DNA from 3 places in the Bordetella flabilis genome. Region 1 is predicted to be linked to each of the others. Evidence: predicted binding sites of a transcription regulator. Region 1 holds the regulator's gene; each other region holds the start of a gene.

The links. Region 1 encodes LexA, which represses DNA repair genes until DNA is damaged. Its sites were predicted from a motif close to ACTGTATNNNNATACAGT; they were not measured.
Region 2: the regulator LexA is predicted to act here: its motif matches at 2,389-2,406, upstream of BAU07_RS17520 (DNA topoisomerase IV subunit B).
Region 3: the regulator LexA is predicted to act here: its motif matches at 4,536-4,553, upstream of BAU07_RS08410 (PA0069 family radical SAM protein).

What each region holds. Positions count from the first base shown of each region.
Region 1 covers NZ_CP016172.1:2,318,481-2,328,186, forward strand. The annotation lists gene lon (endopeptidase La) at 1-1,779, shown strand, start outside; gene lexA (transcriptional repressor LexA) at 1,912-2,562, opposite strand; gene BAU07_RS10120 (amino acid aminotransferase) at 2,786-3,988, opposite strand; gene uvrB (excinuclease ABC subunit UvrB) at 4,066-6,093, shown strand; gene BAU07_RS10130 (low molecular weight protein-tyrosine-phosphatase) at 6,394-6,885, shown strand; gene iscR (Fe-S cluster assembly transcriptional regulator IscR) at 7,128-7,682, shown strand; gene BAU07_RS10140 (IscS subfamily cysteine desulfurase) at 7,702-8,913, shown strand; gene iscU (Fe-S cluster assembly scaffold IscU) at 8,992-9,378, shown strand; gene iscA (iron-sulfur cluster assembly protein IscA) at 9,384-9,706, shown strand, end outside.
Region 2 covers NZ_CP016172.1:3,971,741-3,981,446, reverse strand. The annotation lists gene BAU07_RS17535 (YhdP family protein) at 1-625, shown strand, start outside; gene rho (transcription termination factor Rho) at 648-1,904, opposite strand; gene trxA (thioredoxin TrxA) at 1,987-2,313, opposite strand; gene BAU07_RS17520 (DNA topoisomerase IV subunit B) at 2,547-4,562, shown strand; gene parC (DNA topoisomerase IV subunit A) at 4,634-6,943, shown strand; gene BAU07_RS17510 (MarR family winged helix-turn-helix transcriptional regulator) at 7,324-7,890, shown strand; gene ectA (diaminobutyrate acetyltransferase) at 7,887-8,429, shown strand; gene ectB (diaminobutyrate--2-oxoglutarate transaminase) at 8,527-9,706, shown strand, end outside.
Region 3 covers NZ_CP016172.1:1,918,335-1,928,040, forward strand. The annotation lists gene cysW (sulfate ABC transporter permease subunit CysW) at 1-225, shown strand, start outside; gene BAU07_RS08390 (sulfate/molybdate ABC transporter ATP-binding protein) at 255-1,316, shown strand; gene BAU07_RS08395 (phosphoadenylyl-sulfate reductase) at 1,395-2,096, shown strand; gene cysD (sulfate adenylyltransferase subunit CysD) at 2,130-3,038, shown strand; gene BAU07_RS08405 (sulfate adenylyltransferase subunit 1) at 3,064-4,359, shown strand; gene BAU07_RS08410 (PA0069 family radical SAM protein) at 4,560-5,768, shown strand; gene BAU07_RS08415 (hypothetical protein) at 5,794-6,126, shown strand; gene rplS (50S ribosomal protein L19) at 6,438-6,848, shown strand; gene BAU07_RS08425 (CoA pyrophosphatase) at 7,077-7,799, shown strand; gene rsgA (ribosome small subunit-dependent GTPase A) at 7,819-8,655, opposite strand; gene BAU07_RS08435 (M48 family metallopeptidase) at 8,832-9,706, opposite strand, start outside.

The sequences.
Region 1 (9,706 bases):
AAGAGCCAGCGCGACTACTACCTGAACGAGCAGGTAAAGGCCATCCAGAAGGAACTGGGCGAGGGCGAAGAAGGCGCCGATATCGAGGAACTCGAAAAGAAAATCGTTGCTGCGCGCATGCCCAAGGAAGCGCGCAAGAAGGCCGACGCGGAACTGAAGAAGCTCAAGCTGATGTCGCCGATGTCCGCCGAGGCGACTGTGGTGCGCAACTATATCGACACGCTCATCAATCTGCCGTGGCGCAAGAAGAGCAAGGTCAATAACTCGATCGGCAACGCTGAGAGCGTTCTGGACGACGACCACTACGGTCTGGAGAAGGTCAAGGAACGCATTCTGGAATACCTGGCCGTGCAGCAGCGCGTCGACAAGGTGAAGGCGCCCATCCTGTGCCTGGTCGGCCCTCCCGGCGTCGGCAAGACCTCGCTGGGTCAGTCCATCGCCAAGGCGACGAACCGCAAGTTCGTCCGCATGGCGCTGGGCGGCGTGCGCGACGAAGCTGAAATCCGTGGGCACCGTAGGACCTATATCGGCTCCATGCCCGGCAAGATCTTGCAGAACATGAGCAAGGCGGGTGTCCGCAATCCCCTGTTCCTGCTCGACGAAATCGACAAGTTGGGTATGGATTTCCGTGGCGACCCCTCGTCCGCGCTGCTGGAGGTGCTGGATCCGGAACAGAACCACACCTTCCAGGATCACTACGTCGAAGTCGACTTCGACTTGTCCGACGTCATGTTCGTGGCGACGAGCAACACGCTGAATATCCCGCCGGCCTTGTTGGACCGGATGGAAGTCATCCGCCTGTCGGGTTATACCGAGGACGAGAAAGTCCACATTGCCGGTGACCACTTGATCCCCAAGCTGTTGAAGAACAACGGGCTGAAGGATTCCGAGCTGGCGATCGATGAATCGGCCCTGCGCGATATCGTGCGCTATTACACCCGCGAGGCCGGCGTACGGGCGTTGGAGCGCGAAATCGGCAAGATTTGCCGGAAGGTCGTCAAGCAGTTGCTCATCGAGCGCGATGCCCAGGGTGAGGGCAAGGCTGCGCAGGCGGCTGGCAAGACCATCGAAGTCACCTCCGAAAACCTGAGCGACTACCTGGGTGTCCGCCGCTACAACTTTGGTATGGCGGAAAAGGAAAACCAGGTCGGGCAGGTGAATGGTCTGGCGTGGACGGAAGTGGGTGGCGAATTCCTGACGATCGAAGTGGCGGATATGCCTGGCAAGGGCGCCATTCAGCGCACCGGCTCTCTGGGCGACGTGATGAAGGAATCGGTGGAAGCGGCTCGTACGGTCGTGCGCTCGCGTGCGCGGCGGCTGGGATTCGCGGACAGCGTATTCGAAAAGCGGGACATGCACGTCCACGTTCCGGAAGGCGCCACACCGAAGGACGGGCCGTCCGCAGGTATCGCGATTACGACCGCGATGGTTTCCGCGCTGTCGGGCATCCCGGTGCGCGCGGACGTTGCCATGACGGGGGAAATCACGCTGCGTGGTGAAGTCCTGGCGATTGGAGGTCTGAAGGAAAAGCTGCTCGCGGCACACCGCGGCGGCATCAAGACCGTCCTGATCCCGGAAGAGAATGTCAAGGACTTGGCCGAGATCCCGGACAACGTGAAGAACCAGCTTGAAGTCGTCCCGGTTCGCTGGATCGACAAGGTGCTGGAACGGGCCCTGGAACGCATGCCGGATCCGATATCCGAGGAAGAGGCCAAGGACAAGCCCATGGTCGCGCCCGCCGCGGCGCCCGAGGCTGTGGACCCGATCACCAAGCACTGAGCCGTCCTGTCGCCGTTAAAGTCAGGGCCTGGAAGCGTGAGCTTCCAGGCCCTTTTGTCTGGGTGACCTGGCCGCCATCGCCCCGCTTGCGGGTCGCCCCGTAGCCTGTGGCCTGGCCCTTTGCCGATCCGCCTAGTGCAGTGCCTGTGTCCGGATGAGGCCCACCGCTATTCCTTCCAGCGCGAATTCCTGGCCGGGCTGCACGACAATGGGTTCGAAATCCGGGTTCTCCGCCAGTAGCTCTATGCGTCCGCCAACGCGGTGCAGCCGCTTGACGGTGACGTCTTCATCGATCCGCGCGACGACAATCTGCCCGTCACGTGCATCGCTTGCCTTCTTGACGGCCAGCAGGTCGCCATCCAGGATGCCTACGTCCCGCATGCTCATGCCGCGTACCTTGAGGAGGTAGTCTGGACGCTGAGCGAAAAGGGCCGGGTCTACGCCAACATCGCGTTCGACATGTTCAGCCGCGAGGATAGGGCTGCCCGCGGCGACCCGGCCCACCAGCGGCAGCACCAACTGGGCAATCGACGGCATGGGCAACATGGCCTGCGACGGCTGCTTGCTGGCGTCCTTCAGGCGTATGCCGCGGGACGCGCCTGCGGTAAGTTCGATCGCGCCCTTGCGGGCCAAGGCCTTGAGATGGTCTTCCGCCGCATTGGGCGAACGGAAGCCCAGGGTCTGTGCGATCTCGGCGCGTGTGGGAGGAAAGCCCGTGCTTGCCACTGCCTGGCGGATGAGGTCGAGGATTTGCTGCTGGCGTTCGGTGAGTTTGCTGGCCATGGCGCCTTCCGATGCATCCTGTATGGATATACAGGTCGCAATTTTGGGGGACGTACGGGCAAAAGGCAAGGGGCCGCAGCGCTCGTAGGCGTTGAAATGCCATCATCGTGTCGACGACGCGAGGATTCCACCATAAAAAAACGGGGCACCGCGGCCCCGTTGATGCGCAAAGGCGCTGCAGGCAGCGCCTTCGGGCGGCTTTACTCCGTCGGCTTATTGCTGCTCATTTCAGTACCGCCGCAATGCCTTTGGCCACTGCGTCGATGTTCTGGCTGTTGAGCGCGGCCACGCAGATGCGGCCGCTGGAAATCGCGTAGATGGCGTGTTCATCGCGCAGGCGGTCCACCTGGGCGGAGGTCAGCCCCGAATAGGAGAACATGCCACGCTGCGCCAACACGAAGCTGAAGTCTTGTTGCGCGCCGTGCTGCTTGATCTTCTCGACGAGGTCACGCCGCATCAGGCGGATGCGGTCGCGCATGCCGGTCAACTCCTGTTCCCATAGCGCGAAGAGCTCCGGCGTATTCAGCACCGTCGACACGACCGTGCCACCGTGCGTGGGCGGGTTGGAATAGTTGGTGCGAATCACGCGCTTGAGCTGGCTGAGTACTCGTGCGGATTCGTCCTTGCTGCCTGCGATGATGGTCAGCGCGCCGACACGTTCCCCATACAGCGAGAACGACTTGGAGAAAGAGGAGCTGACGAAGATCGTCATGTCCATGTCGGCGAACAGGCGTACGACGGCCGCATCTTCGTGCAACCCTGCACCGAAGCCCTGGTACGCGATGTCCAGGAAAGGCACCAGGCCGCGTTCCTTGACGACATTGGCGATCTGCTTCCATTGCTCCGGCGTCGGGTCGACGCCCGTCGGGTTGTGGCAGCACGCGTGCAGCACCACGACGCTGTTGGCCGGCATGGACTTGAGGCTGGCCAGCATGCCGTCGAAATTCAGGCCATGCGTGGCGGCGTCGTAATAGGGGTAGGTCTCGACCTGGAAGCCGGCTCGCTCGAACAGCGCCCGGTGGTTCTCCCAACTGGGGTCGCTGATGTAGGCCTTGGCCTGGGGCAGCAGCTGGCGCAGGAAATCGGCACCGATCTTCAGCGCGCCGGTGCCGCCCAGGGCCTGCGCGGTCAGCACGCGTCCCGCCGCGGTCAGGGGGGAATCCGCGCCCAGCAGCAACGCCTGCGCACCCTTGTTGTAACCGGCAATTCCTTCGATGGGCAGATAGCCGCGCGCGGCAGCTGCCTCGATACGAGCCACTTCGGCCTTGCGGACCGCGGCCAGGAGCGGAATGCGCCCGTTGTCGTCGTAGTACACCCCCACGCCCAGGTTGACCTTGCCCGGGCGGGTATCGGCGTTGTACTGGTCATTCAGCCCGAGGATAGGGTCGCGCGGGGCCAACTCGACGTTCTGGAAGAGGGTGCTCATCGGATCGGAGAAAGGGATGGGTGGACGCAGCCGTTTATGCGGCGGATAATGGGGGGTTTACCCTGAGACAGTCTAGCATGACCTCACCTGGATTCGTCGAGTTTCCCGATAGCCCATTCCAGCTTTACCAGCCTTACCCACCGGCCGGGGATCAGCCCGCCGCGATCGGCGCGCTGGTGGATGGCGTGCGCGATGGGCTGATGTACCAGACACTGCTGGGCGTGACAGGGTCCGGCAAGACGTACACCATGGCCAACGTCATTGCGCGGCTGGGCCGCCCGGCGCTGGTCCTGGCCCCCAACAAGACGCTCGCTGCCCAGCTTTACGCGGAGATGCGCGAGTTCTTCCCGAAGAACGCCGTCGAGTACTTCGTTTCCTATTACGACTATTACCAGCCCGAAGCCTATGTGCCGACGCGCGACCTTTTCATCGAAAAGGACTCGTCGATCAACGAGCACATCGAACAGATGCGGCTGTCGGCCACCAAAAGCCTGCTGGAGCGTCGCGACACGGTCATCGTGGGCACCGTGTCGTGCATCTACGGTATCGGCAATCCCGGCGACTATCACGCCATGGTGCTGATCCTGCGCGCGGGCGATCGCATCTCCCGCCGCGAAATCCTCGCGCGCCTGGTGGCGATGCAATACACGCGCAACGATGCGGAATTCACCCGCGGCGTGTTTCGCGTGCGTGGCGAAACCATCGACATTTTTCCTGCGGAAAGCGCGGAGCTGGCATTGCGCCTGACCCTGTTCGACGACGAGGTGGAAACCCTCGAATTGTTCGATCCGCTGACGGGCCGGGTGCGCCACAAGGTGCCGCGCTTCACGGTGTATCCCGGCTCCCATTACGTTACGCCGCGCGATACCGTGCTGCGCGCCATCGAAACGATCAAGGAAGAACTGCGGGAACGGGTCAAGCTGTTCATCGCGGAAGGCAAGCTGGTGGAAGCCCAGCGGCTGGAGCAGCGCACCCGTTTTGACCTTGAGATGCTCCAGGAGTTGGGGTTCTGCAAAGGGATCGAAAACTACTCGCGCCACCTGTCTGGCGCGGCCCCGGGAGAGCCACCGCCGACATTGATCGATTACCTGCCTGCCGACGCGTTGATGTTCATCGACGAGAGCCATGTCACGATCGGACAGCTCAGCGGCATGTACCGGGGTGATCGTTCGCGCAAGGAAACCTTGGTCCAGTACGGTTTCCGCCTACCGTCCGCTTTGGATAACCGCCCCCTGCAATTGCAGGAATTCGAAGCGCGCATGCGTCAGTGCATGTTTGTCTCGGCCACGCCGTCCGCCTACGAGCGCGAACATTCCGACAACGTCGTGGAGCAGGTGGTGCGGCCCACCGGACTGGTCGATCCCATTGTGGAGGTCCGGCCCGCTCGCACCCAGGTGGACGACCTGCTCGGGGAAATCAAGCTGCGTGTCGCGCAGGCCGAGCGTGTGCTGGTCACTACGCTGACCAAGCGCATGGCCGAAGACTTGACGGACTATCTGGCCGAGCACGGCATACGCGTGCGCTATCTCCATTCGGATATCGACACCGTGGAACGTGTGGAAATCATCCGGGACTTGCGTCTGGGCACCTTCGATGTCCTGGTGGGGATCAACCTCCTGCGCGAGGGACTGGATATTCCGGAGGTCTCCCTGGTGGCCATCCTGGATGCAGACAAGGAGGGGTTTCTTCGCTCGGAGCGCAGCCTGATCCAGACCATCGGGCGGGCGGCGCGCAACCTGAATGGCCGCGCCATTCTCTATGCCGACCGGATCACCGATTCGATGCATCGCGCCATTGGCGAGACCGAGCGCCGGCGCGCCAAACAGGAAGCTTTCAACCTGGAGCACGGGATCACCGCCAAAGGCGTGCACAAAGCGGTGCGCGAACTTATCGATGGAGTGGTGGCGCCAGCGCACCATTCCACTATCGAGGACGCCGTTCCCATTGAGGCCTTGACGGATGAGAAGGCCCTGGCGAAGGAAATTCGCCGGTTGGAGAAGCTCATGATGGACCACGCGCGCAATCTCGAGTTCGAACAGGCGGCTGCCGCCCGGGACGCCTTGAATGCGCTGAAGGAACGCGTCCTGCTAGATGGTGCGCGGTAAAGGGTGGATCGACGAGGCGTGCAGTGCGGGGATTAGGCCACTGTACTGCCTGTCCACCGGCAGTCATCGGCCGGAAATCGGGCTGACATAACGGCGACATGCTTGTATGTTGCAACGCAGCCGCGCGGACCGTTGAAGCGGCCGCGTAATCCGCTTAGAAAACATCAATCGTTTTGTTAGCTATCCGCTATAAGTCCCTAATTTGTCGGGATTTTTGACGCTGTTCCCCAGGCCCGGCCCAAGCTCTTTGAGTACAAAAAAAGCTTGCCTAGTTCCGGGTTTTCCCGCAGACTACGAACCATGATGACCAAGGTACTTTTCGTTTGCATGGGCAACATCTGCCGCTCGCCGAGCGCAGAGGGTGTGTTCCGCCGGCTGGTCAATGACGCCGGTCTGGGGGATGTCGTTCGGATCGACTCCGCCGGTACGCACGCTTTTCACATTGGCGAGGCGCCGGACGCCCGGGCCCAGGCCGCCGCCCGCAAGCGCGGCTATGAGATCACCCACTGCGAGGCGCGTCAGGTTACGCCGGAGGATTTCCGGGAGTTCGACCTGATCCTGGCCATGGACTGGGAAAACCTGTCGGCATTGCAACAGCAGTGCCCCAAGGCCTACCAGCACAAGCTGATGCTGCTGATGCGCTTCGCCAATGAGTTCGAAGAAGCCACCGTGCCCGATCCGTATTACGGCGGGCCGGAGGGGTTCGGCAAGGTCTTGGATTACCTGGAGGACGCCTGTCAGGGCGTACTGGAGCTGGTGCGCAAGCGCGCCACCCAGTATCAGGCTGCCTGACGGCATTTCATCCGCATCGAGCGATCCGCCGCCCATTGATCCGCAATGGTGCGGCGGTCGTCGCTTCATCGACTGTATTCACTGCCCAACCGCTTAACTAGCGGTTTTTTAATGGCAGCCTGCTCATCCCTATCGGCAGCAGGGTTTCATAGCAAATTAGTCGGGAATAGGCTATACTTGACGCAATTACTCAGGTATTGGTCCCGGCTTGCCGGGCCTGCTGACTAAACAGGAACCCGACTATGCGGCTGACCACGAAAGGGCGTTTTGCCGTGACTGCCATGATCGACTTGGCTATGCGGCAGCATAGCGGCCCGGTCACCTTGGCGGCCATCAGCCAGCGCCAGAACATTTCCCTTTCCTATCTCGAACAACTGTTCGGCAAATTGCGGCGCCACGAGCTGGTTGACAGCGTTCGTGGCCCGGGCGGCGGCTATTCGCTGGCCCGGCTGGCGCGCAATGTCACCGTGGCGGACATTATTTTCGCGGTGGACGAACCATTGGATGCCACCAGTTGCGCAGGCAAGCAGGACTGTACGAGCGGCAAGGATGGCAAGTCCGGCAAGTGCATGACGCACGAGCTGTGGGCCACCTTGAACCGCAAAATGGTGGATTACCTGGATTCGGTTTCCCTGCAGGATCTGGTGGACCAGCAACGCGTGCGGCAGCTTCAGGAAGCCAGCAAGCAAGCCCAGAATGGGACGGTGCGGGTGAACCGCGTGACCAACGGCACCGCGGTTTCCAGCCCTTGCGCCAACGCCGCTTCCGCGCCTACTGGCGCGTCCGCCACCGCATAAGAACTCAGGAGCTGTACGAATGACTACCCGTCCTATTTATCTCGACTACTCCGCTACGACGCCTGTCGATCCCCGCGTGGTAGAGAAAATGGTGCCGTGGCTGTATGAGAACTTCGGTAATCCGGCTTCGCGTAGCCACGCCATCGGCTGGGAAGCGGAGGACGCTGTCGAACGCGCGCGCGAAGAGGTTGCCAAGCTGGTCAATGCGGATCCGCGCGAAATCATCTGGACCTCCGGCGCTACCGAATCGGACAACCTGGCAATCAAGGGCGCGGCGAATTTCTACGCCGAGCGCGGCAAGCACGTCATCACCGTGAAGACCGAGCACAAGGCCGTCCTGGATACAACCCGGGAACTGGAGCGCCAGGGTTTCGAGGTCACCTACCTGGATGTGCAGGAAAACGGCCTGCTGGATCTGGACGTGTTCAAGGCGGCATTGCGGCCGGACACCGTCCTGGTTTCCGTGATGATGGTGAACAACGAGATCGGTGTCATCCAGGACATTGCCGCGCTGGGTGAAATCTGCCGCGAGCGGAACATCATTTTCCACGTCGATGCGGCGCAGGCCACCGGCAAGGTCGAAATCGACCTGCAAAAACTGAAGGTCGACCTGATGTCGTTCTCCGCCCACAAGACCTACGGTCCCAAGGGTATTGGCGCTTTGTATGTCCGCCGCAAGCCGCGGGTCCGCATCGAGGCGCAAATGCATGGTGGCGGCCACGAGCGCGGGTTCCGATCCGGCACGCTGCCAACCCACCAGATCGTCGGCATGGGCGAGGCCTTCCGCCTGGCGCGCGAGGAAATGGGTACGGAGAACGAACGCATCCGCATGTTGCGCGACCGCCTGTGGGCGGGCTTGTCAGAGATCGAAGAGGTCTACCTGAATGGCGATATGGAGCGCCGTGTCCCGCACAACTTGAACGTCAGCTTCAATTATGTGGAAGGCGAGTCGCTCATCATGGCGGTGAAGGAACTCGCGGTGTCCAGTGGATCAGCCTGTACCTCCGCCAGCCTGGAGCCTTCCTACGTCCTGCGCGCCCTGGGCCGCAACGACGAGCTTGCGCATAGCTCCATCCGGTTCACCATCGGCCGCTTCACCACTGAGCAGGAAATCGACTTCACGGTCGACCTCCTGAAGAAGCGGGTAGGCAAGCTGCGCGATATGTCGCCGCTGTGGGAAATGGCCAAGGAAGGTATCGACCTGAATAGCGTGCAGTGGGCTGCGCACTGATCGGCGGGGCCGATCCGCGCAGCTACCGCCACATCAACGAATCCGAATTGCCTTCGCCGAGCGAAGGGGAGAAACATCATGGCATACAGCGAAAAAGTTCTGGATCACTACGAGAATCCCCGCAACGTCGGGTCTTTCGACAAGGGCGACGAATCCATCGGCACTGGCATGGTGGGGGCGCCGGCCTGTGGTGACGTAATGAAGCTGCAGATCAAGGTCGGTCCGGACGGCGTCATCCAGGACGCGCGTTTCAAGACCTATGGCTGTGGTTCGGCCATCGCCTCCAGCTCGCTTGTCACCGAATGGGTCAAGGGCAAGACGCTGGACGAGGCGATGACCATCCGCAACACGCAGATCGCCGAAGAACTGGCGTTGCCGCCGGTCAAGATCCACTGTTCCATCCTGGCGGAAGACGCCATCAAAGCGGCCGTGCAGGACTACAAAGAAAAGCATACGCGGAGCTGATAGATATGGCGGTCACACTGACTTCCCAAGCGGCGAACCACATCAGCCGTTACCTGCAGCGCCGCGGCAAAGGGGTGGGCCTGCGCCTGGGCGTCAGGACCACCGGCTGCTCGGGCATGGCCTACAAGCTGGAATATGTGGATGAACCCGATGCCATGGATCAGGTTTTCGAGAGCCATGGCGTAAAGGTGTTCGTGGATCCGAAGAGCCTGGCCTATATCGACGGGACGGAGCTGGACTACGCCCGTGAAGGGCTCAACGAAGGGTTTAAGTTCCACAACCCCAACGAGAAGGCGACCTGCGGCTGCGGCGAGTCTTTCACGGTGTA
Region 2 (9,706 bases), 1.7 Mb from region 1:
GGGCCTGCCGGATACCGCGGCCGGCGGCACCGGGACCGCGGAAGGCAAGCTGACCTGGAACGACTTGCCGTGGTCGCATAACCTGGCCGGCATCGACGGCAATCTGACCCTCCGCATGGACAAGGGCCGCTTCGTGCATGTGAATTCGCGCACGGCTCGGCTGCTCGAACTGCTGTCCATGCAGTCGCTGCAGCGCCTGGCCAAGCTGGAGCTGAATCCGACGAACCTGTTCCGCGACGGGTTTCCCTTCGATACCATCCGGGCGCACTTCAAGGTGTCCCGCGGGGTCATCCATACCGACGACTACAAGATCAATGGTCCGGTCGCGGCCATTGTGCTGGCCGGCAGTGCCAGCATGGTGGACGAGACCTGGGATTTGAAAGCCGTGGTGGTGCCGAACCTGGATGCCAGCGGCGCCGCCGTGGTGACGGCGCTCGCGGTGAATCCGCTGCTGGGATTGGGCGCCTTCCTGACCCAATGGGTGCTGAAGCACCCATTGGCGCGGGCGATGACGATGCAGTACGCCGTGACGGGAAGCTGGAACGATCCCAAGGTTGCCGTCATCGAAGCGCCGTTGCCGGACGAGGGCGGGGGCGGGATCCCGAAGGATCCCATCGAGCACTAGGGCCGCACAGGCCCCGTGCCCTTTACTTCTTCATCATGTCGAAGAATTCGGCATTGGTCTTGGTGGCGCGCATCTTGTCCAGGATGAATTCCATGGACTGGATTTCATCCATGTCGTGGATGAATTTGCGCAGCACCCATACCTTCTGCAGCAGGTCCGGACGAATCAGCAGTTCTTCGCGGCGCGTGCCGGACTTGTTCAGGTTGATGGACGGGTAGACCCGCTTTTCCGCCAGGCGGCGTTCCAGGTGCACTTCGGAGTTGCCGGTGCCCTTGAACTCTTCGTAGATGACTTCGTCCATGCGGCTGCCGGTCTCGATCAGGGCCGTGCCGATGATGGTCAGCGAACCGCCTTCCTCGACGTTACGGGCCGCGCCGAAGAAGCGCTTGGGCCGCTGCAGGGCGTTGGCGTCGACACCGCCGGTCAGCACCTTGCCGGACGCCGGGACCACGGTGTTGTAGGCGCGCGCCAGGCGCGTGATGGAGTCGAGCAGGATCACCACGTCCTTCTTCAATTCCACCAGGCGCTTCGCTTTTTCGATGACCATCTCGGCCACCTGCACGTGGCGCGTGGCCGGTTCGTCGAAGGTCGACGCGACCACTTCGCCGCGCACCGTGCGCTGCATTTCGGTCACTTCCTCCGGCCGTTCGTCCACCAGCAGGACGATCATGGTGGCATCGGGGAAGTTGGTCGTGATGGCGTGCGCAATGTGCTGCATCATCACCGTCTTGCCCGACTTCGGGCTGGCGACGATCAGGCCGCGCTGGCCCTTGCCGATGGGCGCGAAGATGTCCAGGATGCGCCCGGTCAGGTTCTCTTCGCTCTTGATGTCCCGTTCCAGCTTCATCACCTGGTTGGGATGCAGCGGGGTCAGGTTCTCGAACATGATGCGATGCTTGATCGCTTCCGGCGGCAGCCCGTTGACCTTGTCGACCTTCACCAGCGCGAAATAACGCTCGCCGTCCTTGGGCGTCCGCACCTCGCCTTCGATGGAGTCGCCGGTATGCAGGTTGAAGCGGCGGATCTGCGACGGGGAAATATAGATGTCGTCCGTGCTGGCCAGGTAGGAGGTATCCGGCGAGCGCAGGAAACCGAAGCCGTCCGGCAGGACTTCCAGCACGCCGTCGCCGAAGATCTGCTCGCCCTGCTTGGCGCGCTTCTTCATGATGGCGAACATCAGTTCCTGCTTGCGCAGCCGGCTGGCGTTCTCGATTTCCAGGGAGGCGGCCAGTTCCAGCAACTTGGAGACGTGTTGCGCCTTTAGTTCATTCAGGTGCATTGCGATGAATTTGGGGAAGGTAAAGAGGAGAGGGATGGCGGCGGGCCACGGACGGGCCCGCGCGAGAAGGGGACAGCTCGGTCTACAAGGCGCTGTCCAGGAATGAGGTGAGTTGGGACTTCGACAGCGCACCGACCTTGGTGGCGGCCGCTTGTCCGTTCTTGAACAGCATCAGCGTCGGAATGCCACGGATGCCGTACTTGGCGGGCGTGTCCTGGTTTTCGTCGACATTGATCTTGGCGACCGTGAGGCGGCCCGCGTATTCCTTGGCGACTTCTTCGAGGATAGGCGCGATCATCTTACAGGGACCGCACCATTCGGCCCAATAGTCCACCAGCACGGGGAGGTCGGACTTCATGACTTCGGCGTCGAAGCTGGCGTCGGAAACGTGCTTGATTTGGTCACTCATGACTTTTCTCGTTGCTTTACGGCGGGGAGACGCGGCTCGACCCGTCATTTGAGTTTGGCAGGATTAAAGCATACCACTGTCCATCCGAACAGGCGTCACTGGTTTTTGTGTAGGATAACCAGCCTCGCGGCGAGGGCGGCCGGCGCCGACAGCCCCGTTCCCTCGCCACAGCGTTATTCAGCCCGGTGGCCGGCGTTGCGCATCCCTTGCGCATCCCACCCCAAGCCGCGCCAATGCTGGGTCTTTCCTTAGAATGTCGGTTTTTTTCCACAGATGTTGGGGATAACTTGGCCACTCCACGTTATACAGAGGCGTCCATCCGGGTCCTGAAGGGCCTGGAGCCCGTGCGTCAGCGCCCGGGCATGTACACCCGCACCGAAAACCCCCTGCACGTCGTGCAGGAGGTCATCGACAATGCCGCCGACGAAGCCCTGGCGGGCAACGGCAAGCATATCCAGGTCACGCTGCATGCCGATGGCAGCGTATCGGTCGACGACGAAGGACGCGGCATTCCGGTGGGCATGCACCCCGAGGAAAACGCGCCCGTCGTGGAACTGGTGTTCACGCGGCTGCACGCCGGCGGCAAGTTCGATAAGCAGGCCGGCGGCGCCTATGCCTTTTCCGGTGGCCTGCATGGCGTGGGCGTATCGGTGACCAATGCCCTGGCCACCCGGCTGGAAGTCATCGTCTGGCGCGACGGCGGCGTGCACCGCATGGTGTTCCGCGACGGCGACGTGGCCGAACCGCTGGAGCCCTATACCGGCGTGGGCAAGAAGAAATCGGGCACCCGCGTGCGGGTCTGGCCCGACCCCAAGTATTTCGATAGCCCCAACATACCCGTCGCCGAACTGACCCATTTGCTGCGCAGCAAGGCCGTGCTGTTGCCGGGCGTCCGGGTCACGCTGACCATCGAGAAGACCGGCGACAGCAAGTCGTGGCTGTACGAGCAGGGCCTGCGCGGCTACCTGACCGAGGCCCTGGACGGTGCGGAGCTCATGGTTCCCATGTTCGAGGGCAGCCAATATGCCGGGGCCGACCACGAGACCTTCGCCGAAGGCGAGGGCGCGCACTGGGTGGTGGCGTGGACGGAGGACGGCAACGCGGTGCGCGAATCGTATGTGAACCTGATTCCCACGCCGGCGGGCGGCACCCACGAATCCGGCCTGCGCGAAGGCCTGTTCGCGGCGGTCAAGAGCTTCGCCGAACTGCACAGCCTGCTGCCCAAAGGGGTGAAGCTGCTGCCTGAAGATGTCTTCGCGAGAGCCAGCTTCGTCCTTTCGGCCAAGGTGCTGGACCCGCAGTTCCAGGGCCAGATCAAGGAGCGGCTGAACAGCCGCGACGCGGTGCGGCTGGTCGGCGGTTTCACGCGCGGCGCGCTGGATCTGTGGCTGCACAGCAATGTGGAATACGGCCGCAAGCTGGCCGAACTGGCCATCCGCCAGGCACAGGCGCGCGCCCGTTCGGCGCAGCGCGTGGAAAAGCGCAAAAGTTCGGGCGTGGCGGTGCTGCCCGGCAAGCTCACCGACTGCGAATCCAGCGATGCCTCGCGCACGGAAGTATTCCTGGTCGAAGGCGACTCGGCCGGAGGCTCGGCCAAGATGGGACGCGACAAGGAGTTCCAGGCCATCCTGCCGCTGCGCGGCAAGGTGCTCAATTCCTGGGAGGTCGAGCGCGACCGGCTGTTCGCCAATAACGAGATCCATGACATCGCGGTGGCCATAGGCGTGGACCCGCACGGCCCGAACGACACGCCGGACCTGTCGGGCCTGCGCTACGGACGTGTTTGCATCCTGTCGGATGCCGACGTCGATGGTTCGCACATCCAGGTACTGCTGCTCACGCTGTTCTATCGGCATTTCCCGCGGCTGGTGGAGGCCGGCAACGTCTATGTCGCCCGCCCGCCCCTGTTCCGCGTCGACGTGCCGGCGCAGGGCAAGCGGCCCGCGCGCAAGGTCTATTGCCTGGACGCCGGGGAACTGGAGGCCGTGCAGGACAAGCTGCGCAAGGAAGGCCTGCGCGAGGACAGTTGGAGCATCAGCCGCTTCAAGGGTCTGGGCGAGATGAGTCCGGAACAACTGTGGGAAACCACCATGAACCCGGACACCCGCCGGCTGCTGCCGATCAGCTACGGCGATCTCACCGCGGAGGAAACGACGCGCGTGTTCGACATGCTGATGGGCAAGGGCGAATCGGCGCAGCGCCGTTCCTGGCTCGAAGAGAAAGGCAATCTCGCCGAGCTCGACATCTGACTATCCACGCATCCGCGGCCTGATATCGGGCCGCGGCGCATCCGCCGCCCGGCGCAACTTACCGCGACACCATGACCGACAGCAATCAACCTGGCCTGTTCGACACCGAATCGGGTGATGCCGCCATCACCCTGGGGCGTTATGCCGAACAGGCGTACCTGGATTACGCCGTATCCGTCGTGCGGGGCCGCGCCTTGCCCGACGTGGGCGACGGCCAGAAACCCGTGCAGCGACGCATCCTCTATGCGATGCAGGCCATGGGCCTGGGCCCCAACGCCAAGCCCGTCAAATCCGCCCGCGTGGTGGGCGACGTGCTGGGCAAGTACCACCCGCACGGCGACCAGGCGGCCTACGACGCCATGGTCCGCATGGCGCAAAGCTTCACCCTGCGCTATCCCCTGGTGGACGGGCAGGGCAACTTCGGCTCGCGCGACGGCGACAACGCCGCGGCCATGCGCTATACCGAGGCCCGCCTTACCCCCATCGCACGTCTTCTGCTCGACGAGCTGGAAGAAGGCACGGTCGACTTCATTCCGAACTACGACGGCAGCCACCAGGAGCCGCAGATGCTGCCGGCGCGGCTGCCGATGATGCTGCTGAACGGGGCTTCCGGCATCGCGGTGGGCATGGCCACCGAGATTCCGTCGCACAACCTGCGCGAGATCGCGCAGGCCTGCGTCGCCTTGCTCAAGCAACCGAGGCTCGCGGACGAGGAACTCTATGCCATGGTGCCCGGCCCCGACTTCGCCGGGGGGGCGCAGATCATCACTCCCGCCGAGGACATCGCCCAGATCTACAACAGCGGCCGCGGCTCGCTGAAGGCGCGGGCACGCTGGCAGTTCGAGGAACTGGCGCGGGGGCAATGGCAGTTGGTAGTCACGGAGCTGCCGCCCGGGACATCCGGCCAGCGTGTCCTTGAAGAGATCGAGGAACTGACCAATCCCAAGGTCAAGGCGGGGAAGAAGGCATTGACCGCCGAACAGCAGCAGGCCAAGGCGCAAATGCTGGCGCTGCTGGATGCCGTGCGCGACGAGTCGGGCAAGGATGCCGCCGTGCGCCTGGTGTTCGAGCCCAAGACCTCGCGCGTTGATCGGGACGAGTTCGTCAATATCCTGCTGGCGCAAACCAGCATGGAGAACAGCGTTCCGGTCAACCTGGTCTGCATCGGCACCGACGGCCGTCCGCGGCAGAAGCCGCTGCGCGAAATCCTGCTGGAATGGCTGGCCTTCCGTACCGATACGGTGACCCGCCGCACGCGCCACCGGCTGGACAAGGTGATCGACCGCATCCATGTGCTGGAAGGGCGCATGGTGGTGTACCTGAATGTCGACGAGGTCATCCAGACCATCCGCGAGTCCGACGAACCGCGCGCTGCCTTGATGGCACGCTTCAAACTGAGCGAACGCCAGGCGGAGGACATTCTTGAAATGCGCCTGCGGCAACTCGCCCGCCTGGATGGCATCAAGGTCGAACAGGAGCTGAGCAGCAAGCGCGAAGAGCAAGCCAAGCTGCAGGAGCTGCTGGACAATCCCGCTTCGCTCAAGCGCCTGATCGTGCGCGAAATCGAAGCGGACGCCAAGCAGTATGGCGACGGGCGGCGCACGCTCATCCAGGCGGCCGAGCGCGCCGTCATGGAAACACGCGTGGTGGACGAGCCGGTGACGGTGATCGTATCGCAGAAGGGTTGGCTGCGCGCTCGCCAGGGGCATGGGCACGATGCCGCGCAGTTCGGCTTCAAGCAGGGCGACGACCTGTACGGAGCTTTCGAATGCCGTACTACGGATACCCTGATCGCGCTGGGCGACAACGGCCGCGCCTATACCGTGGCCGTCGCGGCCCTGCCATCGGCCCGCGGGGATGGCCAACCTGTCACCACCATGGTCGACCTGGCATCGGGGACGCGCATCGTGCACATGATCGCCGCGGCGCCGGATACGCGCTGGTTGTTCGCGACCCAGGGCGGGTATGGCTTCATCGCCAAGCTGTCCGACATGACCAGCCGCCAGCGCGGTGGCAAGCAATTCGTGACGCTGGAGGACGGCGACGCGCTGTTGCGGCCGGTGCCGGTCTTCCCGGGCGCCCATCAACTGGCGCTGCTGTCTGCCAAGGGCAAGTTCCTGCTCTTCGGCCTGGACGAGGTCAAGGTGCTGGCCGGCGGTGGCCGCGGCACCATCCTGATGGGCCTGGATGCCAACGACCGCATGTCCCAGGTGGTGCCCATCGGGCCGGCGGGGCTGCGCGCCACCGGTACCTATCGCAACAAGCAGGTGGAGGACATCCTGGTCGGGACCGACCTCGCCGCCTATGTCGGCAAGCGTGCCCGCAAGGGGCGACAGCTGGATGTGCGGCCCAAGCAACCGGTGCTGTCACCCGTCTTGTAAGGGACGACGGCCGCGCCGTGCCTGTTCGCGAGGACAGGTCGGCACAGCGCGGCATAGGCGCCTCCGAAATCCGTACCGCACCCCAAAGCCCGGACCTCGTCCGAGCTTTGGGGTTTTTTTTCGCGCCGACGCCCTGCAACTTTGCTGCAGGCGGCTTCCCAGAATCTCATTGTGCCGATATAATTCGTACTCAAATCAATTCGACAGAAGTAAGTTCGGTTGAATTAACTTTGATAGTACAAAGTTCTACTGAAATGAATTGACTCGAAATGATCTGATCCGGGCTGGACGGCCCGGTGAATCGGACCTGAATCGACGTGAATCGGCCTGAAGCAGCCGGGTCGAAATCGAATCGGGTCGAAAGGAATACAGCGATCTCGATGACAGACGATATCCATGCCCCCGCTACGGTCCCCGCGCCGGTGCCGCACCAATACGACCTGCGCATCCTGCGCGCGTTGCGGCGGATCACCCGCTCCATCGCGCTGCATTCGCGGCAACTGGCGGCGGTCAGCCATATCACCGCGCCCCAGCTCATGTGCCTGCGCACCGTGATCGCGCTCGGCCCGCTGACCTCCACCGCCATCAGTCGCGAGATCCATGTCAGCCCCAGCACCGTGGTCGGCATCCTGGACCGTCTGGAAGACAAGGGCCTGGTTCGTCGGGAACGCGGCAGGGAAGACCGTCGCACGGTATTCGTCACCGCGACGACGGCCGGGGTCGAACTCGCCCGCGAGGCGCCGTCCCCACTGCAGAAGCACCTGGCAGACGCGCTCAATGCCTTGCCCGAACTGGAGCAGGCAACTATCACCCTGTCGCTGGAACGCATCGTCGCGCTGATGGAGCAGGACGGCCAGGCCGCGCCTGTGGACGCGCATGATGCGGCCTCGCCCATTCTCGATATGCCCACTGGCGGTCCGGCGCCGGAATCCGGTCTGGTGGTATGACGGTAGCGGCCACCCACACCCCGCCCACCCCTCGATCGAGCGTTTCCCACACGTTGCGCGCGCCGCGTATAGAAGACGGCGCGGCCATCCATCGCCTGGTCTGCGAGTGCCCTCCGCTGGACCGCAACTCGATCTATGCATACCTGTTGCTCTGCGCCCATTTCCGCGCCACCTGCGTGGTGGCCGAGAGCGGCGGCGGCAGCATCGACGGCTTCGTGTCGGCCTACGTGCCGCCCGAAACGCCGCAACATCTGTTCGTATGGCAGGTCGCCGTGCATGAGCGCGCGCGTGGACTAGGCCTGGCGCGCCACATGTTGCATGCGCTCCTGCGTCGGCCGGGCCTGGCGGATATCCGCCATCTGGAAACCACGGTCGGGCCGGACAACGTGCCCTCGCGCCGGACCTTCGTCGCGCTGGCCGCGGACCTGGGCGCGCATCTCGTGGAGCAGCCGTTCTTCGACAGGCAGCTTTTCGGGCAGGCCGATCACGACGACGAGATGCTGCTCCGGATCGGCCCGTTCGCGTCGATCCCGCCTTGAGCGGGTGCCCCGGCATCCCGCCATATTCACGGAACACCACGCGCCGCATGGCGGTGCGCGGTTTCCCGCTTTCCACCATCAGAAGGGAGAACAACACATGGACTTGAAAATCTTCGATCGCATGGAGTCAGAGGTACGCGGCTACATACGCTCTTTTCCGGTGATTTTCAGCCAGGCGCGCGGTTCGCTGCTGATCGACGAGGAAGGCACCGAGTACATCGATTTCTTCAGCGGCGCCGGCACGCTCAACTACGGACACAACAATCCGCTGTTCAAGTCCCGGCTCATCGATTATCTGGCGTCGGATGGCGTCGTCCATGGCCTGGACATGGCCACCAGCGCCAAGAAGTACTTCCTGGAGACCGTGGACCGCGTCCTGCTGGCGCCGCGCAAGTGGCAATACACCCTGCAGTTCACCGGGCCCACGGGCACCAATGCCGTCGAGGCGGCGCTGAAGATCGCGCGCCAGGTGAAGGGCCGCTCCAACATCATTTCCTTCACGCATGCCTTCCACGGTGTGAGCGGCGGATCCTTGCAGGCCACCGCCAACGCCAAGTTCCGCGATGCCGCGGGCTATGCGTTGGGCAATACCACCTTCATGCCCTATGACGGCTATTTCGGTCCCGACGTGGACACGATGGCCTATCTGGAACGCATGCTGGACGATCCGAGCAGCGGCATGGATAAGCCCGCGGCCGTGATCGTCGAAACCGTGCAGGGCGAGGGCGGCGTGAACGTGGCGACGCTGCGCTGGCTCAAGGAGCTGGAAAAACTGTGCCGCCGGCATGACATGCTGCTCATCGTGGACGATATCCAGGTGGGTTGCGGCCGCACCGGCACGTTCTTCAGCTTCGAAACCGCCGGCATCCGGCCCGACATCATCACCCTGTCCAAGTCGCTGTCCGGCTTCGGCTTGCCCATGTCGCTGGTGCTGATGAAGCCGGAGCTGGACGTCTGGAAGCCGGGGGCTCACAGCGGCACCTTCCGCGGCAACAACCTGGCTTTCGTGACCGCCGCCGCCGCGCTCGATACCTATTGGGCCGACCAGGCGTTCACCCACGAAGTACTGCGCAAGGAACGGCTGGTTCGCGATTGGCTGGAGAACCTTGCGCACAGCTATCCCGGCAGTGGGCTGGCCGTGCGCGGACGGGGCCTGATCCAGGGCCTGGTGACGACCGCGCAACCGGAAATGGCCAACCGCATCGCGCGCAAGGCATTCGAGCGCGGCATCGTCATCGAGACGTCCGGCGCGCAGGACGAAGTCTTGAAGGTGCTGC
Region 3 (9,706 bases), 400 kb from region 1:
ACCATTCCGCTGCAAGTCGAGATTCTCTACAACGAGTACCAGATCCAGGCAGGCTTTGCCGTCGCGTCGCTGCTCGCAGTGCTCGCCCTCGCTACCCTCATTATCAAGACCGTGGTGCAATGGCGCCACGCACGCCTGCTGGCACGACTGGACGAAGCGCCCGCGCTGGCGCTGGCGCCGGCATCGGGCGCCAGTACGGTCGCCTTTCCCGGCACGGCGGGATAGGGCCACGAACATATTCCAGGAAAACAGGCATGGATATCGAGATCAGATCGATCAACAAGCGGTTCGGCACCTTCAACGCATTGCGCGACGTCAACCTGCACATCGACTCCGGCGAGCTGGTGGCCTTGCTGGGCCCCTCGGGCTGCGGCAAGACCACCTTGCTGCGCATCATCGCCGGCCTGGAAACGCCGGACAGCGGCAGTATCTATTTTTCCGGCGAGGACAGCACGGGCGTGCATGTGCGCGAGCGCCAGGTCGGTTTCGTTTTCCAGCATTACGCGCTTTTTCGCCACATGACGGTCTTCGAGAACGTGGCCTTCGGCCTGCGCATCAAGCCGCGCGGCCAGCGTCCCGCCGAAGCGCAGATCAAGGAAAAGGTGCATGCGCTGTTGAACCTGGTCCAGCTGGATTGGCTGGCGGACCGCTATCCGGGGCAGCTCTCCGGTGGCCAACGCCAGCGCATCGCCCTGGCCAGGGCTCTCGCGGTGGAGCCGCGCGTGTTGCTGCTGGACGAGCCCTTCGGGGCGCTGGATGCCAAGGTGCGCAAGGAACTGCGGCGCTGGCTGCGTCGTCTGCACGATGAGCTGCAAGTGGCCAGCGTCTTCGTCACCCATGACCAGGAGGAAGCGCTGGAAGTGGCGGACCGCGTCGTGGTGATGAACTCGGGACGCGTGGAACAGGTGGGCACGCCGCGCGAAGTCTGGGAACACCCGGCCACGCCCTTCGTCTATGGCTTTCTCGGCGACGTGAACCAGATCGAAGGCTATGCCGCAGGCGGCCAATGGCGGGCGCGCGGCGTGTCCTTGCCTGCGCCGGCGTTCGATGGACTGGACGAACAGCGCGCGGTCGCCTATGTGCGGCCGCATGAGCTCGAAGTATTGCCTTACGCGCCGGCGGCCGAAGGCATCGCCGTGAAGCTCAACCACGCGTATCTGGCCGGTCCCAGCGCGCACCTGGAACTACAGCGCGAAGACGGCGCCTTGCTCGAGGCGCAGTTGCCGGAGGAAGACTACCGCAGCCTGGACCTGCGCGAAGGCGCAATGCTGCTGGCGCGTCCACGCCGGGGCCGTATTTTTCCCGCGAGCGCCTGACGGGACGATCACGCGCGCAACGAATCCGACGACAACATGCCTGGCTTGCACATCGATCCCCCCCTCGCCGAGCCGTCCATGCCGGCGGCTGTCCCGCGCTGGGACAGCCTGATAAGGCAGCTCGCCGAGATCGCGCGCCGCCATCCCGACGCTGCGCTGGCCTCTTCCCTGGCCGCCGAGGACATGGTGCTGACCCATGCCATTCATACGGCCGGGGTGCCGCTGGAAATCTTCTCGCTGGATACCGGGCGGCTGCACGCCGAAACGCTGGCCATGCTGGATACCATCGAGCAGCGTTATGGCCGCCGGCCCACCGTGTACCGCCCGGAGCCCGAGGCAATCAAGGCGCACGTGGCGGCCCATGGCGCGTTCGCCTTCTACGAAAGCCAGGACCTGCGCAAGGCCTGTTGCCACATCCGCAAGGTGGAGCCGCTGACGCGCGCGCTGGCCGGTCGCGGCGCCTGGATTACGGGGCAGCGGCGCCAGCAGGCAGCCACGCGCGGCAGCCTGCCCGAGGAAGAGCACGATCCCGTTTTCGGTCTCCACAAGTTCAATCCCCTGGCCGCGTGGACCGAAGACGAAGTCTGGGGCGCCATCCGCATCCTCGGCATCCCATACAACCCGCTGCACGACCGCGGCTACCCCTCCATCGGCTGCGAGCCCTGTACGCGCGCAATCCGCCCCGGCGAGGACGTGCGGGCCGGCCGCTGGTGGTGGGAGTCCTCCGACAGCAAGGAATGCGGCCTGCATGCCGGCAATCGAACCGCCGCCAAGGCCTGACGTAAACGATCGAAGCAAGACGAGACGAAAACCATGTCCATCGTACAAACCCGCAGCCATCTCGATTGGCTGGAGTCCGAGGCAATTTTCATTCTGCGCGAGGTCGCGGCCGAGTGCGAAAAGCCGGTCCTGCTGTTCTCCGGCGGCAAGGATTCCTGCGTGCTGCTGCGCCTGGCGGAGAAGGCCTTTCGTCCGGCGCGCTTCCCATTTCCCCTGATGCACATCGACACGGGGCACAATTTCCCCGAAGTCATCCAGTTTCGCGACGCCCGTGTCGCGCAACTGGGCGAGACCCTGATCGTGCGCAGCGTGGAGGATTCCATCGCACGGGGCTCCGTCGTCCTGCGGCGGGAAACCGATTCGCGCAACGCCGCGCAGGCGGTGACGTTGCTGGAGGCCATCGCCGAATTCGGCTTTGACGCCTGCATCGGGGGTGCCCGCCGCGACGAGGAAAAGGCGCGCGCCAAGGAGCGCATCTTCTCTTTCCGCGACGAGTTTGGGCAGTGGGATCCCAAGAGCCAGCGCCCGGAGGTCTGGAACCTGTACAACACGCGCGTGCACCGCGGCGAGAACATGCGGGTGTTTCCGATCTCGAACTGGACCGAACTGGATGTCTGGCAATACATCGCCCGCGAGAATCTCGCGCTGCCCTCCATCTATTACGCGCATCGTCGCGAGGTGGTGCGCCGCCGCGGCCTGCTGGTGCCCGTCACGCCCCTGACCCCGCCGCTTGCCGACGAACAGGTGGAAACCCTCTCGGTACGGTTTCGCACCGTGGGGGATATCTCGTGCACCTGCCCGGTGGCGTCCGAGGCCGCCGACAACGAGGCCATCATCGCCGAGACCGCGCTGAGCGATATCACCGAACGCGGCGCCACCCGCATGGACGACCAGACTTCGGAGGCGTCGATGGAGCGCCGGAAGAAAGAAGGATATTTCTAATGGCGCCTGGCGCCAGGAGCACCGAATGAATGCAGTGAGCGAATCCTTCCTGCCGGCCGAGACCGCGGTCATCCGCCTGATCACCGCCGGGTCGGTGGACGACGGCAAGTCCACCTTGATCGGCCGCCTGCTGTATGACAGCAAGAGCGTGTATGCCGACCAGCTCGACGCCATCGCCCGTGCCAAGTACAAGCGCGTGGCCGGCGACGGTATCGACTTTGCCTTGTTGACCGACGGCCTGGAGGCCGAACGCGAGCAGGGCATCACCATCGACGTCGCGTACCGTTATTTCGCCACCCCCCGTCGCAAATTCATCATCGCCGACGCGCCGGGCCACGAGCAGTACACGCGCAATATGGTCACGGGGGCCTCCAATGCCGATGTCGCGGTGATCCTTATCGATGCCACGCGCGCCATCGACGGCCAATTGTTGCCACAGACCAAACGGCACAGCACCATCGCGCGACTGCTCGGGATACGCCATGTCGTCGTGGCCGTGAACAAGATGGATCTGGTGTCCTGGGACCGTGCCGTGTTCGAGCGCATCCGCGCCGCCTATGCCGACCTCGCCCACCGTGTCGGCATCGCGCACTTCCAGGCGCTGCCCTTGTCCGCCCTGAACGGCGACAACGTGGTGACGCCATCCGCGCATACGCCGTGGTACGACGGACCGCCGCTGCTCGCGCTGCTCGAGGCGCTGGATCCCGCCGCGGAAAACGGGACCGCGCCCTTGCGTTTCCCGGTGCAGTGGGTGGTGCGCCACGACGGCAGCAGTGCGCAGGACTTCCGCGGCTATGCCGGCCGTGTCGCCAGCGGCACGTTGCGGCGCGGCGATGCCATCGTCGTGCAGCCCTCGGGCATGACCGCGCGGGTGGCTGAAGTGCGCGTGCATGACCGCGCCTTGTCCGCGGCCGTTGCGGGCGATTCGGTCATTGTGGTGCTGGACCGCGATGTCGACGTATCGCGCGGCGATGTGCTGGCTCACGCCGATGCACCGGCGAGCGTAGACAAGGAGTTCGATGCCGAGGTGTGCTGGCTCGACACGCAGGCACTCAATCCCGCGCGGAAATACTTGCTCAAGCAGGGCACGAGGCTGACGAGTGCGCGGATACGCGAGGTGCGCTCGCGGCGCGACATACATGAGTTGCGTGAAGTGGATGTCGAAGGCGGCACATTGGCGATGAACGACATCGGCAGGCTGCGCATCGTTACACGGGATCCATTGGCAATGGATCGCTATGACGAGATCGCGGCCACAGGGGCCTTCATTCTGATCGACGAATCCACCCACCAGACGGCGGCGGCGGGAATGTTGCGCTAGGCCTTGGCTGGCGCGGACACAGCACCGGCCGCGACAGCTCCCCATCGGCCGGAAAGCCTTATCTGGCGCGGTTTTGCGGTAAAGCCACACTGCGAAAAAAACGCCGGTCGAGGTCATCCAACTTGGGGTAAAGTGGGGCGTCGCCGGCGTATTGGCGGCAGGTACTTGCCAGAACTACTGTATGGATGTACAGTAGATTCATGGCGCGTACCGATCATTCCGTTTTTGCCGGTTCTGGGTCCCCGGCTGCCGCCCCCGCCGCCTTGCGCGGTCGGGGTGCGGTTACTAATGTACGGCATCGTTTCCAGCAGGATGACCGCACGGCGGTCGATCCGGCGGTCGATCCGGCTGAACTGGCCGACGAACCCGCGCCCAAGATCGTTCCCATATACCCTGTCCGGCCGTCCGCCGCGACGCCGCCAGGGCCGGTCACCACGGTCGCCGTGGAGCAGGCGCGCAAGCTGCTCTCGCGCAACGATTCACCGGACGTGCCGTTCGACCGGGCCATCAATACCTACCGGGGATGCGAGCACGGCTGCGTCTATTGTTTTGCGCGGCCTACGCATGCGTATCTGGGATATTCCCCGGGCTTGGATTTCGAAACCCGTCTGATCGCCAAGGCCAACGCCGTGGATGCGTTGCGGGCGGAGCTGGGGCGGCCCGGGTATCGCGTGGCGCCCGTCAATGTCGGTTCCGCGACAGACGTCTACCAGCCCATCGAACGCGCCTGGCGCCTGACCCGCGGCGTCATCGAACTGCTCCTGGAAACCGGACATCCGCTGACCATCGTCACGAAGAACGCGCTCATCGAGCGGGATCTCGACCTGCTGCAGGCACTGGCGCGGCGCAATCTGGTCTCGGTCTATATCAGCGTCACGTCGCTGGACGCGGACCTTTCCCGTGTGCTGGAACCGCGTGCCTCGGCCCCTTGGCGACGCCTGCAAACAGTGCGGGCGCTGGCCGATGCCGGCGTGCCGGTGGGCGTGCTCGCCGCGCCCATGATTCCGTTCATCAACGACGAATTCCTGGAACGCATCGTGGAGGCCGCCGGCCAGGCGGGTGCCTATCACGCCAGCTATACCGTCGTCCGGCTGCCCTGGGAAGTCAGGCCGGTCTTCGAGCAGTGGCTGCAAGCCCATTTCCCGGATCGCGCCGACCGCGTGCTGCACCGGATCGAAGACATGCGCGAAGGCAGGCGCAACGATCCTCGTTTCGGTACCCGGATGCGGGGCACAGGAATCTGGGCGGATCTGCTGCGCCAGCGGTTTGCCCTGGCCGTGCGCAAGGCTGGACTGAACCAGCAGCGCCTGCAGCTGGACACCCACCAATTCGTACCTCCGGCTCCGACGCAAGGGCCGGTCTTTTCCCATGGACCAGCGGCCGCGCGGCAGTTGGGTCTATTCGACTGAACGTCGTCTCCCAAGGAGAACTCGCATGAACGTCGCCGCAGAACAACAATTCCCCGCCAAGTGGCCGTTTCCACCCGCGCCGCCGGCGCGACGCAGCTGGGGCCTGCCAGGCTGGAGCCGGTCCGGCCGTGGGCGCGCCACGCCGAGGGCGAACTTCAGCCGTCAGGAGGGCGCCCCGGACGCCTTTTCGGGGGCTTCGCTGGGCGGTCCTGTGTCGGCGGCGGCGTCCGGTCCTTCCGCTGGGATGGCATCCCAAAGCGTCAGCCTGCGGCAAATGATCGTCGATATCCTGCTCGTGGCCATGTGGGGCGCCATGATCCCGGCGCTGATGTGGCTGGGCGCCGCCGCCGGGTTCTGACTACGCCCCGCGGACTTACCTAAGCTGCTGATTTCATGTAAAATGCTGGGTTTGCCAAAACTCATCCTCTGCGTGCGGGCTTCATAACGCAAAAGCGCAAAAGGTGGCGGCAGGTGCGGCGGAACGGAACGGTGCGGGAACCTTGCGATGTGGATTTGATCGCGCGGTTTCAACCTCCCGGTTCCAGCGCATGGTTTATCCCGCCCCGGCAAAACGTCGTGAACAGGCAATACATACGGCAAAGTTAGTACAGGCCCGACATCGGGCCACCTGGCACGGCACCGCACAGAAATGATGATTCCGGAGTTTTCATGAACCTTATCGCTATCCTGGAACAGGAAGAAATCAAGCGCCTGATGGGCGACAAGACGCTTCCGTCCTTCGCCGCGGGTGACACCGTGATTGTCAACGTGAACGTCGTCGAAGGCACGCGCAAGCGCGTGCAGGCCTTTGAGGGCGTCGTCATCGCCAAGCGCAACCGCGGCCTGAATTCGGCCTTCATCGTGCGCAAGATCTCGTCGGGCCAGGCCGTGGAGCGTACGTTCCAGCTGTACTCGCCGCAGATCGCCTCCATCGAGGTCAAGCGCCGTGGCGACGTGCGTCGCGCCAAGCTGTACTACCTGCGCGACCGTTCGGGCAAGTCGGCTCGCATCAAGGAAAAGCTGGTGAGCCGCCAGGCTGCCGCCCAATCGGCCCGCGCCGCCGAAGCCTCAGCGGACTGATCGGGATGACTGGCTTTCCCAGCCGGTCCCCGAGCAGCAAAGGCACCCTCCGCGGGTGCCTTTTTGTTTTCCCCCGAAGGGGCCAGCCGTCTTTTTGTCGGTCTTTTCCGTCGCGGCCCCTTGTGTCGCGCCTCGCGGTATCCTGATGCGGCCTGGCTTTTCGCTCGTTCCCGCTCGCTCTTTTCCTGTTGCCTCAAGTTCCCCGCCTTCCACGCTGCCATACCGACCATGCCTGACCAACCGTCCTCGCGACCGCGCCGTTCCGCCGTCCGGCCTTCTTTCGATGCGGCCGAGCAACCCTGGATCGTTGCCAATGAGGGCCTGCGGGCCCTGCCGCCGGAGGCGCTGACGGCGGATGCGCTGCGGCGCGTCCTGGGGCGCCCGGAAAGCTGGTCCGTGCAAATGCCGCTGAACGACGATAGCCGTTATCCCGGCCGCGAAGGCGCTCCCGTGCTGGCTGCAGTGCTTATTCCCCTGGTCGCGCGGGAGCAGGGCGTGACGGTCATGCTGACGCAGCGCACGGCGCATTTGTACGACCACGCGGGCCAGATCAGCTTCCCGGGGGGGCGAATCGAAGACTCCGACGCCAGCCCGGTCGCCGCGGCCCTGCGCGAAGCGCAGGAAGAGACCGGCCTGAGCGCGGAATGGGTGGACGTACTGGGTACCATGCCGCCGTATCTCACGGCGACCGGCTTCTCCATCACGCCGGTGGTGTCCCTGGTGCGCCCGGGATTCGAACTCGCCCCCGACACTTTCGAAGTGGCCGAGGTATTCGAGGTACCGCTGTCCTTCATCGCCAACCCGGATAACCATCGCCTGCATCGCGTCGAACTGCCCGACGGCCGGGTGCGGCAGTTCTATTCCATGCCATGGGGTGGGTATTTCATCTGGGGAGCGACGGCCGCGATGTTGCGCAACCTGTATTACCTGCTGCGCGGACCGTCGGAATAGCGGTCACCGGCGTGCGGCCTCAATAACGCGGCGCCGCCGCGTTTTCTTCCAGGATGCGCAGATACAAGGCATGACGGGCGCGGTCTATCGTTCCCGCGGCCAACGCCGCCAACACGCCGCAGCCGGGCTCGTGCTGATGCGTACAGTTGTAGAAGCGGCAATGCTCTGCCGGGGCGGTGAATTCCGGGAAGCCGCGAGCGATTTCATCGCGGGTCAGGTGCTGCAGTCCGAAGGCCTGGAATCCCGGGGAGTCGATCAGGTCGCCGCCCTCCGGCAAGTGATACAGGTGCGTGCTGGTGGTCGTGTGCCGGCCCATGTCCAGAGCCGTCGAGTGTTCCCGGGTGGCCGCGTTCGCGTCGGGCACCAGCGCGTTGAGCAGCGTGGATTTGCCCATGCCGCTCTGGCCGAGCAGCAGGCTGACATGCCCCGCCATGTGGGGAAACAGCGCGCGCCGGGCGCTTGCCGTGTCGACGGCGCTGACTTCCAGCACGGGAACGCCCAGCCGGGCGAGCGGGGCCAGTCGGGCACGAGCGTGTTCGAGTCCTTGCGGAATATCGATCTTGTTCAGCACGATGAAGGGGGTGATGCCCACACTCCAGGCGCCGGCCAGCGCGCGCCCGACCAGGTCGTCGGAAAAAGTCGGTTCGGTCGCGACCACGATAAACAGCCGATCCACATTGGCGGCAAACTGCTTGGCGCGCATGTCGTCGGATCGGTAGAGCAGGTTGCTGCGCGGCAGAATGCGTTCGATGGCGCCTTCGTCACGGCCTTGCGGGGCGATTTCCACATGGTCGCCCACGGCGGCGCCGGCTTTCTTGCCGCGGGGATAGCATTGGCGCAGCGTGCCATCCGCCATTTCGACCGAGTAATGCCGTCCATGCGCGGCGACGATACGTCCCGGCAGCAATCCCTGGGATGCACCGCCGCCGGTGCCGCTCGGGTCCCCGGCGGTGTCGGCGCCGGCCTGGACGGGCGGCTTGTCCGCCGGGACGGGGGTTTGCCGCGCAGTGCGGAAATTGCGGTCGTGCCGGCTCATCGAGCGGCCGCGCCGAGATGCCGTATGCGCACGGCGGCCGGTGGGTGGCTATCGTAGAAGGCGGAATGGACCGGATCGGGCGTCAGCGTGGCGGCATTGTCGTCGTACAGCTTGACCAGTGCGGACACGAGCTGGTCGGCCGAGCTCTGGCGCGCGGCATAGTCGTCGGCCTGGAACTCGTCGCGCCGCGAGTACCAGCTGGCGACCGGCGTGAACAGGAAGGTGAACACCGGCACCACCAGGAAGAACAGCAGCAGCGCCATGGCATCGTTGCGACCGTCCATGCGCGGCAGGACGCCCAACTGCTCGTAGAACCAGGGTTGGCGCGCCAGCCACCCCAGCACGGCGAAGAAGCCCAGGGCCACCGCGAAGCTGACCACGATGCGCTTGACGATATGCCGGCGCGCGAAGTGGCCCAGTTCATGCGCCAGCACGGCTTCGATCTCGTCGCCGTTCAGGCGTGACAGCAGCGTGTCGAAAAACACGATGCGGCGCGATTTGCCGAAGCCCGTGAAATACGCGTTGCCATGTCCGGAACGGCGCGAGCCGTCCATGACGAACAAACCGTTGATGGCGAAGCCGCAGCGCTGCACCAGCCGCTGGATGCGGCCGGACAGATCCGCGTCCGCCAGGGGCGTGAACTTGTTGAACAGCGGCGCGATCACCATGGGAAACAGCAGCAGCGTCAGCAGGCTGAAGCCGACCCAGAGGCCCCAGGCCCATATCCACCACAAGCTGCCGGCCTTGGCCATCAGCCATAAAATCGCCGAGGCCAATGGCAGCCCGATCACGGCGGTAAGCAGGATGCCCTTTACCGCGTCCGAAAAAAACAGGGCCGGCGTCATGCGATTGAAGCCGAAGCGCGCTTCCA